DNA from 2 places in the Paenibacillus sp. JNUCC 34 genome. Region 2 is predicted to be linked to the other one. Evidence: a T-box and tRNA genes for the amino acid it is inferred to sense, from the RefSeq annotation. Region 2 holds a T-box; the other holds one or more tRNA genes.
What was found. A T-box is a leader RNA that pairs with one kind of tRNA and senses whether it is charged. The one in region 2 lies ahead of pheS (phenylalanine--tRNA ligase subunit alpha), so its partner is inferred to be a tRNA-Phe.
Positions count from the first base shown of each region.

Region 1: it has a tRNA-Phe gene. The T-box ahead of pheS (phenylalanine--tRNA ligase subunit alpha) is inferred to sense a tRNA for this amino acid. The anticodon was not compared.

Region 1 is NZ_CM177770.1:887,530-896,493, forward strand. Features, by position in the region: rRNA gene AC2TF5_RS03930 (23S ribosomal RNA) at 1-859, shown strand, start outside; tRNA gene AC2TF5_RS03935 (tRNA-Asn) at 995-1,070, shown strand; tRNA gene AC2TF5_RS03940 (tRNA-Ser) at 1,076-1,167, shown strand; tRNA gene AC2TF5_RS03945 (tRNA-Glu) at 1,184-1,258, shown strand; tRNA gene AC2TF5_RS03950 (tRNA-Val) at 1,332-1,407, shown strand; tRNA gene AC2TF5_RS03955 (tRNA-Met) at 1,427-1,503, shown strand; tRNA gene AC2TF5_RS03960 (tRNA-Asp) at 1,536-1,612, shown strand; tRNA gene AC2TF5_RS03965 (tRNA-Phe) at 1,642-1,717, shown strand; tRNA gene AC2TF5_RS03970 (tRNA-Thr) at 1,739-1,814, shown strand; tRNA gene AC2TF5_RS03975 (tRNA-Tyr) at 1,818-1,903, shown strand; tRNA gene AC2TF5_RS03980 (tRNA-Trp) at 1,911-1,984, shown strand; tRNA gene AC2TF5_RS03985 (tRNA-His) at 2,008-2,083, shown strand; tRNA gene AC2TF5_RS03990 (tRNA-Gln) at 2,103-2,177, shown strand; tRNA gene AC2TF5_RS03995 (tRNA-Gly) at 2,191-2,265, shown strand; tRNA gene AC2TF5_RS04000 (tRNA-Cys) at 2,277-2,350, shown strand; tRNA gene AC2TF5_RS04005 (tRNA-Arg) at 2,362-2,438, shown strand; tRNA gene AC2TF5_RS04010 (tRNA-Leu) at 2,447-2,526, shown strand; gene AC2TF5_RS04015 (hypothetical protein) at 2,838-3,143, shown strand; gene AC2TF5_RS04020 (PspA/IM30 family protein) at 3,192-3,866, shown strand; gene AC2TF5_RS04025 (PspC domain-containing protein) at 3,869-4,357, shown strand; gene AC2TF5_RS04030 (PspA/IM30 family protein) at 4,359-5,051, shown strand; gene liaF (cell wall-active antibiotics response protein LiaF) at 5,257-5,901, shown strand; gene AC2TF5_RS04040 (sensor histidine kinase) at 5,943-7,025, shown strand; gene AC2TF5_RS04045 (response regulator) at 7,003-7,653, shown strand; gene AC2TF5_RS04050 (YwmB family TATA-box binding protein) at 7,794-8,564, shown strand; gene zwf (glucose-6-phosphate dehydrogenase) at 8,704-8,964, shown strand, end outside.
Region 2 is NZ_CM177770.1:1,251,759-1,260,722, forward strand. Features, by position in the region: gene AC2TF5_RS05730 (2,3-diaminopropionate biosynthesis protein SbnB) at 1-506, shown strand, start outside; gene abc-f (ribosomal protection-like ABC-F family protein) at 894-2,747, shown strand; gene AC2TF5_RS05740 (nucleotidyltransferase domain-containing protein) at 2,850-3,689, shown strand; T-box leader at 3,785-4,056, shown strand; gene pheS (phenylalanine--tRNA ligase subunit alpha) at 4,133-5,167, shown strand; gene pheT (phenylalanine--tRNA ligase subunit beta) at 5,197-7,647, shown strand; gene zapA (cell division protein ZapA) at 7,902-8,964, shown strand, end outside.

The sequences.
Region 1 (8,964 bases), 360 kb from region 2:
ATGCAGGTTACCCGCGACAAGACGGAAAGACCCCATGGAGCTTTACTGCAGCTTGATATTGGATTTGGGTACGATCTGTACAGGATAGGTGGGAGCCTAGGAAACAGGAGCGCAAGCTTCTGTGGAGGCGCCGTTGGGATACCACCCTGATCGTATCTAGGTTCTAACCTAGTACCGTAACCCGGTGCGGGGACAGTGTCTGGTGGGCAGTTTGACTGGGGCGGTCGCCTCCTAAAGAGTAACGGAGGCGCCCCAAGGTTCCCTCAGAATGGTTGGAAATCATTCGAAGAGTGCAAAGGCATAAGGGAGCTTGACTGCGAGACCTACAAGTCGAGCAGGGACGAAAGTCGGGCTTAGTGATCCGGTGGTACCGCATGGAAGGGCCATCGCTCAACGGATAAAAGCTACCCTGGGGATAACAGGCTTATCTCCCCCAAGAGTCCACATCGACGGGGAGGTTTGGCACCTCGATGTCGGCTCATCGCATCCTGGGGCTGAAGTAGGTCCCAAGGGTTGGGCTGTTCGCCCATTAAAGCGGTACGCGAGCTGGGTTCAGAACGTCGTGAGACAGTTCGGTCCCTATCTGTCGTGGGCGTAGGAAATTTGAGAGGAGCTGTCCTTAGTACGAGAGGACCGGGATGGACGTACCGCTGGTGCACCAGTTGTTCCGCCAGGAGCATGGCTGGGTAGCTACGTACGGAAGGGATAAGCGCTGAAAGCATCTAAGCGTGAAGCCCCCCTCAAGATGAGATTTCCCAATTAGTAAGACCCCTTGAAGACGACGAGGTAGATAGGTTGGAGGTGGAAGTGCAGCAATGCATGGAGCTGACCAATACTAATCGGTCGAGGGCTTATCCTACAAGTTTCATGAAGTGAAGCTTACATCGAAAGCATACGCTTTGAACTACGGTGTGAGGTGCTTCGGAAGCATAATTCGCAAATTCATGTTTCGTATCTAGTTTTCAAGTGATCAAACACTTGAATTGAATAATGTTCCCTGATAGCTCAGTTGGTAGAGCACTCGACTGTTAATCGAGTTGTCACAGGTTCGAGTCCTGTTCGGGGAGCCATTTATGGAGAGGTGTCCGAGTTGGCCGAAGGAGCACGATTGGAAATCGTGTAGGCGCCAAAAGCGTCTCGAGGGTTCGAATCCCTCTCTCTCCGCCACTATATATTTCAGTAAGGCCCGTTGGTCAAGGGGTTAAGACACCTCCCTTTCACGGAGGTAACAGGGGTTCGAATCCCCTACGGGTCACCACTTTATTATAAGTATTATTTTAACTCTTGATAAGTGGGCAGTATTTTGATAAGATGAAAGTCGGTTTAATTATGGAGGCTTAGCTCAGCTGGGAGAGCATCTGCCTTACAAGCAGAGGGTCGGGGGTTCGAACCCCTCAGCCTCCACCATATATACACCTTTTAATGACGCGGGGTGGAGCAGTTCGGTAGCTCGTCGGGCTCATAACCCGAAGGTCGTAGGTTCAAATCCTGCCCCCGCAACCAATTATATCGCTATAACAGCGGTAATGCCTTGTGGAACTGTGGTGTAGAGGCCTAACATGCCTGCCTGTCACGCAGGAGATCGCGGGTTCGAATCCCGTCAGTTCCGCCATTCTTCATTATAACCGAAAGAGCTTTTATGGCTCGGTAGCTCAGTCGGTAGAGCAGAGGACTGAAAATCCTCGTGTCGGCGGTTCGATTCCGTCCCGAGCCACCATTTGTTTTAACAACTGTATACGCCGGTGTAGCTCAACTGGTAGAGCAACTGACTTGTAATCAGTAGGTTGGGGGTTCAAGTCCTCTCGCCGGCACCACATGGAGGATTAGCGAAGTGGCCAAACGCAGCAGACTGTAAATCTGTTCTCGTACGAGTTCGGTGGTTCGAATCCATCATCCTCCACCAGTTTTATAGGGGCATAGTTTAAAGGTAGAACAGCGGTCTCCAAAACCGTTAGTGTGGGTTCAATTCCTGCTGCCCCTGCCAATAGAATTATGATTTTGAATATGGCGGTCGTGGCGAAGGGGTTAACGCACCGGTCTGTGGCTCCGGCATTCGTGGGTTCAAGTCCCATCGATCGCCCCATATATTTCAAAAATCATATTGGGGATTAGCCAAGCGGTAAGGCAACGGACTTTGACTCCGTCATGCATAGGTTCGAATCCTATATCCCCAGCCATTAATTTTTTTATGCGGACGTGGCTCAGCGGTAGAGCATCGCCTTGCCAAGGCGAGGGTCGCGGGTTCGATTCCCGTCGTCCGCTCCATTTTTGTTTTTGGCGCCATAGCCAAGTGGTAAGGCACAGCTCTGCAAAAGCTTTATCCCCAGTTCGAATCTGGGTGGCGCCTCCATTATAAACTATGTGCCCTTAGCTCAGCTGGATAGAGCGTTTGACTACGAATCAAAAGGTCAGGAGTTCGAATCTCTTAGGGCACGCCATTAGGTAAGCCGGTGTGGCGGAACTGGCAGACGCGCGCGACTCAAAATCGTGAGGGAAACCGTGGGGGTTCGAGTCCCTTCACCGGCATCATCAAAAAGAACGTGGATATTATCCACGTTCTTTTTTTGTGTTCTGTGGTTGACCGCCGTCATTCAACGAGCAGTCGGAAGAATAAACGGATAAGTAATAACAAGAACTGCGAATGATGGCATGGTGCCTGTTATTCGCTATTTGTTGTAGTCTTGTTGGACTGAGGTCTTACCCCTTCCCCGACTTAGGTCGAGGATGAAAAACCGTCCAGGGTCCGTTTTAGATTGAATAGAATTAACCTAAAATAAGATCATAAGGTTGAACAAGTCACAAATGAATGATAAATAAGACGGAAAGGCGGTGTATAAATGAGAAGTACAAAAGATAATGGAATGGGAATCCTCCTTATTGGTTTGGGTGCGTTAGTATTACTTGGGGTATTCGGTCCAGTGCTTGGATGGTTGTTCAGCTTACTGATACCACTGGCAATGATCGCACTTGGCTATTACGGAATCCGCCGCGGTAACACGTTTTTCGGCTGGATCATACTAGGTATCGGCGTATTGTCGCTGATCGGTAAGCTTTCCTGGCTGTTTGGCCCGATACTTGGGATTGTCTTGATCGTCTACGGAGTTTCTCGATTTAAAGGTGGAAATAGCCGTCGTTACTACTAATAAACCTGTAACACAATGAACTTGATAGAAGAGGAGGATAAAGAAATTATGAGTGTTTTTCGACGCATAAGGGACATCACGGCTGCCACTCTAAATGAGAAGCTTGAACAAAGTCAGGACCCAGTTCGATTGATTGATCAGTTTCTACATTCTACCCGGCAAGACATTACGGAGGCTGAGAAGCTGCTGCAACAGTGCGAGTCTCATACACGACAATTGAAGCTGCAGGTAAGCCAAGCTGAGACGATGAAGAATAAACGGGAAGAACAAGCACTTCTGGCACTGAAAGCTGGGGAAGATCATCTGGCAAAACTGGCTCTTCAAGAAAAACTGATCTATGAAGAAAAGATTGAACAGTACGAGGGGCTGTTAATTACTAGCCGCGAAGCGCTCAGAGAAGTAGAAGAACAGTTGGGTGAGCTTCGTATGGAATATCAGTCGGTGTACAGTAAACGTCAGTACTATGTTGCTCGGATGGAGACATTGCGCCTTCAGCAAAAAATGAATGAGCGCACAGGATCTTATGGTGGCCAAGATGTACCGAAAATGTTCAACCGGTTGGATGACCGTCTCAGCGATTGGGAGCTTGAAGCAAAGAGTCTCCGCGATATTCGCAAAATGGGTCAAGAGTATCTGGTTCAGACTGGTGAAAGTGTTTCAACTGTGCTGGATCGCGAGCTTGCCCGTTTGAAGGAGAAGCTGAATAACAGCGGAAAGGAGTAAATATGACAAGATTGTACCGTTCTACCAGAGATAAAATGTTCACCGGGTTGATAGGCGGATTGTCTGAAACGTTTGGTGTAGAAACAACCCTGCTCCGTATTATATTTGTCATCAGTATCTTCTTTACTGGCGGTACGACATTATTTATTTATTTGATCGCGTCATTGGTCATTCCGAAGGAACCATATTATCACGATCCATACGGCCCGGGCGGCCCAGGCCGTGGTCAGAACAATTACCATTATGGACCGAACGGCTCATATGGCGGATATAACAACCGTCCTGGCGGAACTTATCGTGATGCCCGGGACAACTTTGGACCGAGAAATGCAGGACCGTCATCTTATGACAGAGGATATGCCTCTAGACATGACGAAGCGTCAGAGGCTGATCTGGATTCCATGATGAAGGACATAGAGAAGAAGGCTATGAAGAAAGAAATAGAAGAACTTAAGAAAAAACTATCGAGGTATGAGAAGGGAGATTTATAAAATGGGAGTATTTAAAAGAATTAAAGATATGACAAAAGCATCGGTGAACGAGTTGCTCGATAAGGTTGAAGATCCAATTGTTATGCTGAATCAATATCTGCGCGACATGGAAGCAGAAATTCACGAGGCAGAGGTAACGGTTGCTAAGCAAATGGCTAATGAGCGCCGCATGAAACAACGTGTGGAAGAAGCTGTGAAAATGGCTGCTCAGCGTGAAGCTCAAGCAGAACTGGCTTTGAAGAACGGTCAAGAGGAAGTTGCACGTAAGCTTCTGGAAGAGAAAATCTATTTTGATCAAAAAGAAACAGAATACACAGAGCTTCACCTGCAGTCTGAAACCCAAGCCAAAGAATTGGTTGCTCAGCTTCATGAAATGAAGGATGAGTTCTACAAAATGCGCAACAAGCGTAATGAGCTTGTAGCTCGTGCTCAAATGGCTAAAGCGAAGAAGCAAATGTCGCAAGTAAGTAGTCTGCACTCGATCGAAAGCGGCAGCGCCTCGATGGGCTTCCACCGCATGGAAGAAAAAATTATGCAGTTGGAAGCAGAAGCGGATGTAATGCGTGCACCATACCGTCCGAACAACGTAGCTTACACTAGTCCTGTGGACGTTGAAAAGCAGATGAAAGTGGATGAGCAGCTTAACGCTCTCAGAAACAAAATGAATGGTGGCTCTGCAAAAGAAGGGAAATAGGAAGACGCAAGTCAGGATTTTATAAAAGAAGTATTCGTAAAACTAGGAAATGTGATAAACTACTGAATGAACTTGATGTACGGATATTGGGTATCCTTCATAATTTCGGGGTAAACCGTTCAGTATATAATGGTAAGCCATACGGTGCGGATTCCCGCACTGTTTTGGCTTTTCATGGCTTATAATCATCTTGGGGAGGTGCGGCATGGATAGAAATCGCTGGATTGCATTTGGATTGATTGGCATCGGTGTGTTTATGCTTTTCGGCAGATGGTTTGGTTTCTTTACCATCGTCGCTCTTCTACTGATGGTTGCAGGTATTCATCAGATTCGAAGCGGCTCTGTCCGAAAGGGATATATTATACTTGGTGTGGGAACCGTTCTGCTTCTTCTGGATCACCTGATGCTCATTATCGGAATCGGCTTATTGTCGCTCGGAATATTTTATGGGAAAGCACGCCGTGCTCACGAAAATGACCGATTCGTTCAAAGGCAGAATATTATGTCCAACTTTGATTGGGACAGTGCTCCATGGGTCATGAAGAGTATGAGCGTGTGGCATGTCCTTGGTGAGGCTGATGTGGATTTGTCGCTTGCATTGCCGGAGGAACGTAGTACGGTTATGATGTTCCATGGTATTCTTGGAGATATCGATTTAGCGCTACCTGACTATTATGGTGTAGAGATTGAAGCTTTTGTTCTTTTTGGATCTATAGACATCGGCAGGCAGCGGGAGACCGGAATCATGAATCGTCTGAACTGGAAATCGCCGAATTATGAATCTAGTGAATATAAAGTGAAGTTTATCGTTTCATATCTTGGTGGTGATCTCAACATACGCCTGGTTTGATCCAAGATACCGCAAAGTGAGGAAAGCAGGAGGGCTGCCCGATGAAATCGGAGAAAAAGGCTAATATCATTACCCGAAGTATCCGTGAGGGCACCCTTCTGGGCTTTGTGGTTATGCTGGTTACGCTGTACATTTTATATACATACGACTATTTCAAGCCTTTTGATTCCTGGAGGAATGGTATTCAAGCCGGGATAACGTTAGTGCTTTTACCGGTTAGCTTGGGAGCTGTGTATGGTTTTTTTCAGAGCTACCGAATAAAACGAAGGCTTGATGGGGTTAGGGAAACCTTAGTAACCTGGGAAAAAGGCGGCGTAACGTCAGCTGTCATGCCCGACATGGGCGAAGACGAAGTAGGACGCCTTGGAGAACAGCTGGGACGGATCAGTAAACGCTGGGAGGAGCAAGTGAATTCACTTCAGCGTTTATCTACGAACAATGCACAACTGGCTGAACAGGCCCGTGTAACGGCCATTGTGGAGGAGAGGCAGCGTCTGGCACGGGAGCTTCATGATTCGGTATCTCAACAGCTGTTCGCTATATCGATGACTGCCACGGCCGTTGGTCGTACGCTGGAAAAGGATTTTGGTAAAGCACAGCGGCAGGTAGCCCTGATTGAGGAAATGTCAGCGGTAGCTCAGTCGGAAATGCGGGCACTCCTGCTTCATTTGCGGCCGGTATACCTGGAGGGTAAAGCACTTGAGCAGGGGCTCCGTGAACTGATACGGGAGCTGCAGATTAAAGTCCCAATGGAGATTACATTGGAAATGGATGAAGGAGTAACCCTTGTGAAGGGGATTGAGAATCATCTATTCCGCATTATCCAAGAAGCGATGTCCAATACGTTGAGACATGCCAAAGCGGACAGAATGGACATCCGCATTCAGCGGAAGCAAAACACGGTGCGTGTTACGCTGCGGGATGATGGGGTCGGGTTTGAGGTGGATGATAAAAAACAAACCTCTTATGGTCTTTCTACCATGCAGGAACGGGTGACGGAGCTTGGCGGCTCCATACAGTTTATTACTGCGCCCGGTAAAGGAACTCGCATCGAGATATCCGTCCCTCTGATGGACGAAGAACGAAACCGGGGTGAAGTAGATGGAGTTGGAAACGCCAATTAAAGTGCTGCTTGTTGATGATCATGAAATGGTTCGAATTGGGCTTGCCGCCGTGCTGGGTACGGAGGACGGGATTGAAGTGGTCGGAGAAGCCGGCAGTGGAGAAGAAGGCATACGGTTAGCAGAAGAATACCATCCGGATGTGGTGCTGATGGACCTCGTGATGGAAGGAATGGACGGGATAGAGACCACTCGGCAGCTGCTAAAGCTGTATCCTGACTGTAAAGTTATCGTCCTTACCAGCTATTTGGATGATGAAAAAATGTATCCTGTCATCGAAGCTGGGGCATTCAGCTATTTGCTGAAGACGTCCAGAGCTTCCGAGGTTGCGGATGCCATCCGGGCAGCCGCACGTGGACAGTCGGTACTGGAATCTCAAGTAGCATCGAAAATGATGAACCGATTCCGTCACCCGCAAGCAGAAGCTCCTGCTCACAGTGAGCTGACGGATCGGGAAATGGAAGTGCTGCGCCTGCTCGCACAGGGCAAGTCGAATCAGGATATTGCAGATGATTTGATTATAGGTATTAAAACCGTAAAGTTTCATGTGACAAACATACTGGCGAAGCTTGGAGTTGAGGACCGTACACAGGCGGCCATCTATGCCTACAAAAACGGGCTCGCAGAGTAACTGTTCCAACATCAGTAGTAACAAAGATCCCGGCTGCCGGATAGCGGTGGGGTCTTTTTTGTTATGAACAGAATATTTTCGCTGTAATCGGGAATCCTTTTACTAGATTGATAGATTTCGGTATAAAGGGGCGGTTATACATGCAGCGGTTCGGAATGAAATTCATAGCGGTTATGGTGTTATTGTGCGGGATTACAGGGATATTAGCCGGATTCACGATGGATTCTACGAATAAGAGAGGTTCCGAGCTTTTGGTGGAGTCTTCCGGCAGTGAACTGGAACTGCTGTATGCACTGGGAACGGCACAGATGGATTCATCGCTGCATGTAACTGTAAAATTGCAAGGAGAGAGCAAGTCTTTGTCAGGTAAGGAAAGTGAACAAGCTGCGAGTATTCTTGCTGAAGAGATGGGTATAAGTGATCTGTCTGTTGAGCTAGAACACGGGGAAAAGGCCTATCGAGCTCGAGATGTCATCTCTGATATCGATATACGGATGGATTGGGTTCAGGCTGGAGAACGGAGCTACGTGAAAATACAACTGGATGCCCAAGGACCGGATGGTATTCAACACCTGATTAGTTTACAGGAGAAAGCTCAAGCTTCTATGATGAAAACGGGAATTAAACCCGCATGGAATGCTTCAATTCAGGGCACTGTATACAATGGGATGACAGCAGGTGAAACGGTACAAAGATTAGAGGAAGAGCTGGCCGTACAACTGCCACTTAATGCAGTGGATTCCTATCAGGATACCACGACCGAAAGCCGCTCCTATGAAGTTCCCTCTCTGAAAACCTATGTTATGGGTGGAGAGAGCCCTATTCATATGCAAATAGCAGTGCATGAAGATTCGATGAAGGAAAATAATAGAATTACAATCGGATTTCCCGTTATTACAATAGAATACTAAACTCGCTTTCTGAGATAACGATGAAAATGTATGAAATGAGATAGCATACTTTATATGAATATGCTAAAATGTCATCACATCATGTTATGTCGTGATGCATAAAAATACACTATATTACATAGAGAAAGAATGAGGAGCCATGGCTGAAAATCAAAATCTAGATTCATTAAAGACACCGGGAGCGGTATTTTTCATCTTTGGAGCGACCGGCGATTTGGCAAGACGCAAATTGTTCCCGGCGATCTATAGTCTCTATCGCGAAGGAAAGTTGGCAGAGGATTTTGCGGTAATCGGCGTGGCACGGCGTCCGCGGTCTCAGGATGAATTCCGTGAGGACGTGTATCGCTCGATTCAGGAATTTTGTCGATATCGTTCTGAACAGGATGAGGAATGGCGTAAT
Region 2 (8,964 bases):
AGAAGCTGAAGCAGATTACCTTGTATGATCTGAGAGGAATTGATCCGGCAACCGTTCCCGCCGAACTGCGGAATATTACGATTATAGCTGATGATTGGCGTATCGCATACCGTCATGCCGACATCATCGCTACCTGTACTGTATCGGCCGACCGGTACATCGATGAGGTCCCGAAGGAGGGAGTGCTATTGCTTGGCATATCCCTTCGCGATTATAAACCCGAGTGTGTTGCACATATCAAAACGATCGTAGTTGACGACTGGAATGAAGTTTGCCGTGAAAATACAGATGTGGAGCAGTTGCATCTCAAGTATGGATTGCAGTCATCGGATGTCTGTACGCTCGCAGATGTCGTATGCCGTGATGCACTCATGCACAGAGGGACGGAAAACACGGTGTTTTTTAACCCGATGGGTCTCGCGATCTTTGACATAGGGGTCGCGGGTTATTATTGGGGTGAGGCTCGAAGGCTTGGCAGTGGCGTGAAGCTCGATCAAGGGGAATAAATCTAGACATAACGGGAAGATTATTGTTATAATGAGACCAATTCATTCCAAGAACTGTGAGGTAACCTATACGATGAAGTAAGACACCCTTTCTTTCGACAACTGCAAGCGTTAATGCAGGCGTTTTCTCTACGGCGGTAGAGGGAGAGATTTGGTGTGTCTGAAAAAGATGATACGGTGAACTTCGTTCGTATGAATCGGCGAGATTTGATAGGGATAATTGCTTCTTTTGGTGTACCAATGAAGCGGCTGTGTGTGGAATGAACAGCCCGTGTACTTATTCCCTGTGACCTCGTACTTATTTCAGATATACACTTTTCCAATCATCCGCCGCAGACAATCGTCTGCGGTTTTTTCGTGAGTTTTCACATGGAAAGGATGAGGAATATGACCATCATATTAAAAGCTTCAGATATTAGCATTGAGCTGCAAGGAACTCCACTATTTTCAAATATTCAATTAGAGGTGGCTGAAGGCGAGCGGGTTGCACTCTTTGGCAGGAACGGCTCCGGGAAATCAACTCTTTTGTCCATATTGACGGGTGATCGTGAACCAACGACGGGACGTGTTGAAGCACGTTTACCACGCAATCGCTGGGGCTGGCTCAAGCAGCAGGACCTGCCGGAAGATGATTTGTCGGCGCTCGAAACGGTACGTCGTGGAAGTAATGAAGTGTTATGGCGCCTGAAGCATGAATTGGCCGATTTGGAACAACAGATGCAGCAGGCTAATCAGGAGCAAGGGGAAGAATTGCTTATAAGATACGGTCAGCTGCTCGACGAATACGAGACCGAAAACGGTTTTCAGTGGGAAACCGAGGTTGAGAAAGCGATGACCATGCTCGGGATTCATTCTGAGCTGTGGAACGTTTCATTCCGCGAATTAAGCGGGGGGCAAAAGACCCGGGCTCAACTCGCAGCCTTGTTAGTATCAGAGCCGCAGCTGCTTCTGCTGGATGAACCGACCAACCACTTGGATGGGGAGAACCTTCTGTGGTTGGAACAATGGCTGCTTTCTTATAAAGGAACCGTCTTGTTTGTATCTCATGACCGGGTATTCATGGATAAGGTAGCTACAGCAATATGCGAGTTAACCTCCGAAGGTTTGAAACGGTATAAAGGAGGGTATACCGCATATCGTCAAGAGAAGGAAAGAGAATTGCGGGAACAGGAGGCGCTTCACCGCAAACAGGAGCTCGCCCGCAAAGCGTTGGAGGAATCCATCCGGAGATATCAAGAGTGGTTTCATCAAGCGCATAATTCCGCCGGGGATCAAAACGAAGTGAAAATCACAGCGAGTTTCTACAAGGCTAAAGCGAAAAAGAACATTTCCCGTTATCATGCCAAACAAAAGGCACTTGAACGTCTTGAAGCTGAGGCAGTGGATAAGCCGCGGAATGATCCTAAACTCAATATGAAGCTCGGCGGGGAAACGTTGGGTGCACGAATGCTGATTCGTGTAGAGGATCTAAGTTTTGGCTATGGAGACGGGCTTCTTTTTAACAAGCTTTCTTTTCAATTGTCCCGCGGTGACCGTTTGGCCGTTCGTGGTCCTAATGGAAGTGGCAAAACAACGCTACTCAAGTTGCTGATGGGTGAGATCGAGCCGTCTGAGGGTAAGGTGGTACATCATCCGGCATTAAAAATCGGGTATTTTTCGCAGGAGCTGGAAGGATTAAATTTGGAAACGACCCTGCTGGACAGCCTACTGGTACTCCCCGACATGACGCAAAGCCGGGCGAGAACGCTACTGGGATGCTTTTTGTTCAGTCGGGATGATGTATTCAAAAAGATAGGCGATTTAAGCATGGGTGAGAAATGCAGAGCGGCCTTTTTGAAATTGTACTTTAGCGGCGCGCATCTTCTGGTGCTTGATGAACCGACCAATTACCTCGATGTGGATACCAGGGAAGTGATTGAAGCGGTGCTTGGAGATTACCCCGGCGCCATTGCGCTTGTATCCCATGACCGTTTTCTGGTTCAAAAGCTGGCGAATCGACTGCTTACACTGAACCCGGAAGAAGATCCCGTATGGTTTGAAGGTAGCGCAGAAGAGGAAGAGGAACAGCTGTCTCGAAGCCATGTTATCAGGGGGGACAGTCAAAAGGAAAACCGCCGGATGGAGCTGGAGTTCCGGATTCAGGAGCTTTTGGAAACCACGCCGGACAGCAGCGATAAAGAAGCCGAGCAATTGTTGGAAATACGTGCGTTGCGACAAGAGTTGAAACAGCTATATGGCTAAACTTCACCGCATCATGCTTGGGAATGAGCCAAGCATGATGCGGGGTCATTGATTCACTGATGTTATTTGTTCATTAGTAATCGAGTTTAGGAGATGACAACAATGACTGTAGATGAAATCGTGAAACATATTAGCAGTGAACTTGAACATGTACCTGGAGTGGTTGGCATCGTTCTTGGCGGATCAAGAGCCAGGGGAAACCATAGGTCGACCTCAGATATCGACATCGGTATTTATTACGATGAAGAGGCTGGGTTTGACATCGAAGAGATAAACCGTGTAGCTGAAAAATTGGATGATAGGCAAAGAGAAAATTTAGTTACGCCTATTGGGGGTTGGGGCCCATGGGTAAATGCCGGGGGATGGCTTGTTGTTCGGGGGCATCATGTCGACCTGATTCTTAGAGATATGCACAGAGTGTCGAAGGTCATTGATGATTGTTTGTTAGGAGAAGTATCAACACATTACCATGCAGGACATCCGCATGCTTTTTTGAATGTGATGTATATGGGGGAAATCTCGATCTGTAAAGTGCTGGTGGATCCGATAGGGAAAATACAAAACCTAAAGGTGAAAACGACACCTTACCCAAAAGCATTGCAGGATGCGTTGATCGGATATTTCAGGTTTGAAGCATCTTTTTCTTTGATGCACGCTGACAGCAGTGTTAACAAAGATGACATCTCATTTGTAGCGGGCTGCTGCTTCCGGACGATATCCTGCTTGAATCAGGTGCTGTTCGCAAAGAATGAGGAATACTGTGTAAATGAGAAAAAGGCGGTGGCCTTGGTGGATAGCTTTCAAATGAAACCGAGGGATTATAAGCTGTGGATTGATAAAATCATGACGCTTCTATCATCAGAGCAAGACTATACTAGAGAAGGTGTAGATATGCTTGGTCAGCTTGTTCAAGAAACTGAAATGCTGCTGGATCAACACTGATCCACAGGTTTCACTTCATGAACTGTAAAAAAGGCATATGAACTTGTCATGAGAGGCAAAATTGAATATAATATAGACTATATATGCTGAAAAATGTAAATGCGTAGATGGAGAAGAGTAAGCAGTGCCTCTTTACAGGGAGGAGACGCCACAGATTGAGAGCGTTTCTATGGAAACAGGCTGTTGAAGTTCGCTCCGGAGCAGTTCCCTGAACGCGGTTTTGGCTGTTCAGTAGGGGATAACGGGTTCCGACACGTTATGTCGGTTAAAGTGAGCATGCGGCTGATGGCTGCTGAATAACGGAAGTTGTTCGGGTTATGTATTAGCGTGCTAACAAGGGTGGTACCACGGTCTTTTCGTCCCTTTCGGGAGAAAAGGCCTTTTTTTGTTGAGTTGAACTACTTTGTACGTCACTGAGATGAAAGAAGGGGGCATGAGAGGCCATGAAAGAAAAGTTGGAAGCATTAAAGCAGGAGGCATTGGCCCAACTGCAGGAGGTAATAGATCCGCAAAGTTTGAATGATCTGCGGGTCAAGTACTTGGGGAAAAAAGGTGCATTGACTGAAATTTTAAGAGGGATGGGATCTCTGAGCGCTGAAGAGCGTCCGGTTATCGGCCAGGTCGGAAATGTAGTGCGGGGAGCCATCGAAGAACTTGTTACAAGTAAACAGGAGGCTTTTCAGCGTAAGGAAACCGAGGAGCGCTTGCGCGCGGAGAAAGTGGACGTTACACTGCCAGGACGCAAGCTTGCTCAAGGCGCTGTTCACCCGCTCAGCAGGGTTGTTCAAGATATCGAGGACATTTTTATTGGGATGGGATACCGTGTAGCGGAAGGTCCAGAGGTAGAGACTGATTATTTTAACTTCGAAGCGCTCAATCTTCCCAAGAACCACCCGGCACGTGATATGCAGGACTCCTTCTATTTAACTGAAGATCTGCTGATGCGTACACAGACGTCGCCGGTTCAGGCGCGGACTATGCTGGACATGAAAGGCGAAACGCCTGTTAAGATTATATGCCCTGGTCGTGTATTCCGTCGTGATGATGATGATGCGACACACTCCTTCCAGTTCCACCAAATTGAAGGGCTTGTCATTGGACGCAATATCCGTATGAGTGATTTGAAGGGTACCCTGCTGCAATTCGTACGCGAAATGTTTGGGGATAACACGCAAATACGTCTTCGTCCGAGCTTCTTCCCGTTTACTGAACCAAGTGCAGAAGTGGATGTATCTTGTGTGAGATGCGGTGGCAGCGGCTGCCGTGTATGTAAGCATACAGGATGGCTGGAAATTCTGGGCAGCGGAATGGTTCATCCGAAGGTACTGGAGATGGGCGGATATGATCCGGAGCAGTACAGCGGTTTTGCCTTCGGGATGGGTGTTGAACGGATTGCGATGCTGAAATACGGTGTAGATGACATCCGTCATTTCTACAATAACGATATGTCATTCTTGAAGCAGTTCGCACGGATATAACTTTAAACAAAAGAAGGAAGTGAACGGTCATGAGAGTATCAACGGAATGGTTATCCCAATATATTTCTCTGGAAGGCGTATCGGCTGAAGAGCTGGCAGGCCGCATCACCTCGGCGGGTATTGAAATCGACGTCATCGAGGATCGCAATCAGGGAATTAATAAAGTAGTTGTTGGATATGTAAAGAGTAAAGAAAAGCACCCTGATGCGGACAAGCTGAACATTTGTATCGTGGATGCTGGACAAGAAGAAGATTTGCAGATCGTGTGCGGCGCTAAAAATGTCGATGCAGGTCAGAAGGTGCCTGTTGCTATGGTCGGCGCGAAGCTTCCTGGAGGATTGGATATCAAAAAAGCGAAGCTGCGCGGCGTACTTTCACAGGGCATGATATGTTCCGCGAAAGAGCTTGGTATGAACGATAAGCTGCTCCCTAAAGAGTTGCAGGAAGGAATATTGGTACTTCCGGAAGGAACGGAGGTCGGTGTGCCGATTGTAAATGTGCTTGGACTTGATGATCAAGTGCTTGAGCTGGATTTGACTCCGAACCGTTCTGACTGTCTTAGCATGTTGGGAGCTGCTTATGAGGTGAGTGCGATCCTCGGAAGAGAAATCACTCTCCCTAAACCTGAAAAGGAACTGGTAGAAGTTAGCGATCCAGCGGCAGATCATATCTCGGTATCCATTGAGGCCGGGGAGCAGTGTCCTCATTATGCTGCGCGTTATATTACAGGGGTTAAAGTGGGAGCTTCGCCGCTCTGGATGCAGAATCGCTTGATGGCTGCTGGCGTTCGCCCGATCAACAATATTGTTGATATTACCAACTACGTCATGCTGGAATACGGGCAGCCGCTGCACGCATTCGATGGTGATCAATTGGCTGATGGTTCTGTACTTGTCCGTATGGCTCAAGCCGGTGAAACGATGACGACACTTGACGGCCAAGAGAGACGCCTGGAGCCGCATATGCTGGTCATTACAGCAGGCGGTAAACCTGTAGCTCTGGCAGGCGTTATGGGTGGACTGGATTCTGAAGTGACAGACAATACGGTAAACATTTTCCTGGAATCGGCAAAATTCGATGGTGGAACGGTTCGCAAAACTTCCCGTCAGCTTGGCCTCCGTTCTGAAGCAAGCTCCCGTTTTGAGAAAGAAGTAGATTCGGCCAGAGTCATTCCGGCACTGAATCGTGCGGCCGCTTTAATGGCCAAATATGCCGGAGGAACTGTGCATCAAGGGATCGTAGAAGCTGGAGCAGCTGATTCTAAACCGAAAGTGCTTGAGCTTTCTCTTGAGAAGTTGAACTCTTATCTAGGTACAGACCTGTCTCAGCTCGAAGTGAAAACGATCTTTGCCCGGCTGCATTTCGCATGTGGCGACGCGGCTACCGACTTAATTGAGGTGGAAGTTCCAACTCGGCGCGGTGACATTCAGTTAGATGTAGATTTGATTGAGGAAATTGCCCGCCTTTACGGATACGACAATATTCCGACAACTGCAATTGAAGGACCAACGACACCGGGTGCGTTGACGAAATCCCAGGCTATCCGCCGCGGCATCCGTCGTATGTTGACTCACGCTGGATGGCAGGAAGTGCTTGGATACTCCTTCATTCACCCTCAGCAGTCGGAAACGTTCACGTCACTCGGAGATGGAGGAAAAGCGGTGAAGTTGGCGATGCCAATGAGCGAGGACCGTGGCGTACTCCGTACGAGCCTAATTCCACAGCTGCTCGATATCGCTGTTTATAATGCTAACCGCAAGCATCCGGATCTTGCATTGTTTGAAATCGGAAATGTATTCCATACACATGAAGATACATTGACAAAACAGCCGCTGGAACAGCCTGTGCTAGGACTTCTCCTGACAGGACGCCTTGGAAGTAAGCAGTGGAATGTACAGCCTGAAAAGGTTGATTTCTTCGATCTGAAAGGTGCGTTAGAAACGGTATTTGAAATGCTTGGTCTGGATGGCGAGCAGATCACTTATGCGGCTGACCAGCCTGACGGCTTCCATCCTGGACGTTCTGCATCCGTATATGTTCAGAACGGAAGTACCAAAGTGAAGCTTGGAACACTCGGCCAGGTTCATCCTCAGCTTCAGCAAGATAAAGATCTCGAAGATACGTATGTAGCTGAAATTTTGCTGGATCCGCTTTACGAACTCGCTAACAGCCGCGTACAATACCGTGATCTTCCGCGATTCCCGGCTATGGAACGAGATTTAGCGGTAGTAGTCGATGAAGTGGTAGAAGCGGGATCGCTGATCCGAGTTATCCGCGAACATGCAGGTGAGCTGCTTCAGAATGTACAGGTGTTTGATGTCTTCACCGGCAGCAAATTGGGTGAAGGAAAGAAGAGTGTCGCTATTTCTCTCACGTATCGTCATCAGGAACGGACGCTTACTGATGAGGAAGTTGCGGCAGCAAATGAAAAAGCAGTTCAGGCGCTGGAACAAACTTTTGGCGCGGAATTGAGAAAATAGAAGGAATTGGGGAAAGCCGCATCGAATTACACATTCGATGCGGTTTTTTTTAGGATAAGAAAGTATAAACACCGGAGTAAAATAAGATATCTTGATAGTCAGGAGAACAGACTTCCTGATCGACAAATATACATCAAAATACGGTCTAGCTTACTTTGAGTTCGTCTAGAAAGACTTTCTCATATATAATGTAGAAAGAGGAAAGACCGTAAAGACACCTTAGAATCAACACACAATTGAAGGAGGGCACAACAGTGACTACACCGGATCGTACACGTGTTACCGTAGAAATTTACGGAACTTCCTATAAACTAGTTGGCAGCAGCAGTGATTATATGAAACAGGTAGCCAATTATGTCGATGATCGTATGCGCACTATATCGAAGGCTCATTCCCGTTTGGATACGCCTAGGATTGCCGTACTTGCTGCTGTGCATATGGCTGAGGAAGCTGTTCAAATGCAGCAGTTCCAGAACGAGGTTAAACTTCTTACGGCTGAACGGAGTGAACTTCGCTCCGAATTGGCCCGTATTCAAACTTTGCAATTAGAGCAGCAGGAATCATACCAGAAGAAGAACGAAGAGCTTGAAAGCAAACTTAATGAACAGACACTGCTTGCATCAGAGCTTGGAACCGTGAAAGAGAATTTAACTGCGGAATCCGAGCGTATGAAAGAGCTTCTACAAAAAGAATCTGCGCGGGTGGCAGATATCCAGAAGGAGAAACAGCAGCTGGAGCAGAGACTTACCCAACAGAGTAGTGATTTGGAGAAGCGTCATAAACAGGCTTTGGAGGAAATGAAGCGTCAGCATGAAGCGCAGATCCAGCAAATGCAAAAAAATCATGAGCAATCCACAGAGCAACTGGAGCAAAATTACAAGCGTTCTGCCCAACAGGCGGAACAGAAGCATGCTCAATCCGTTCAACAACTGGAGCAGAACTACAAGCAGTCTTCTGCACAGCAGGATGAGCATCATAAAACGGCTGTTCAGGCCTTGGAGAAGAAACTCACGGAACAACAAAGTAACGGGAACAGTCTGCAATCCCGTCTGACTGTAACGGAGAAAGAGCTTTCCGTACTAAAGGGAGAGTCATCTAAACTGAAAGAGAATCTTCAGCGTACACGGCAGCAACTTGAAAGCTCAACGAAGGAGCTGCAGACTGCCAAGGTTAAGGTAGAACAGTTGACTGGGGAGCGGGATTCTTTGAAGCAGGAGGCTGTAAAGTCGGAAGAAGAACGACGCCGGCTTCAGAAGCTGGTCGTGGATGCGAACCAAAGTTCCCGAAAGCTGCATGATGATATTCAACGTCTAAATG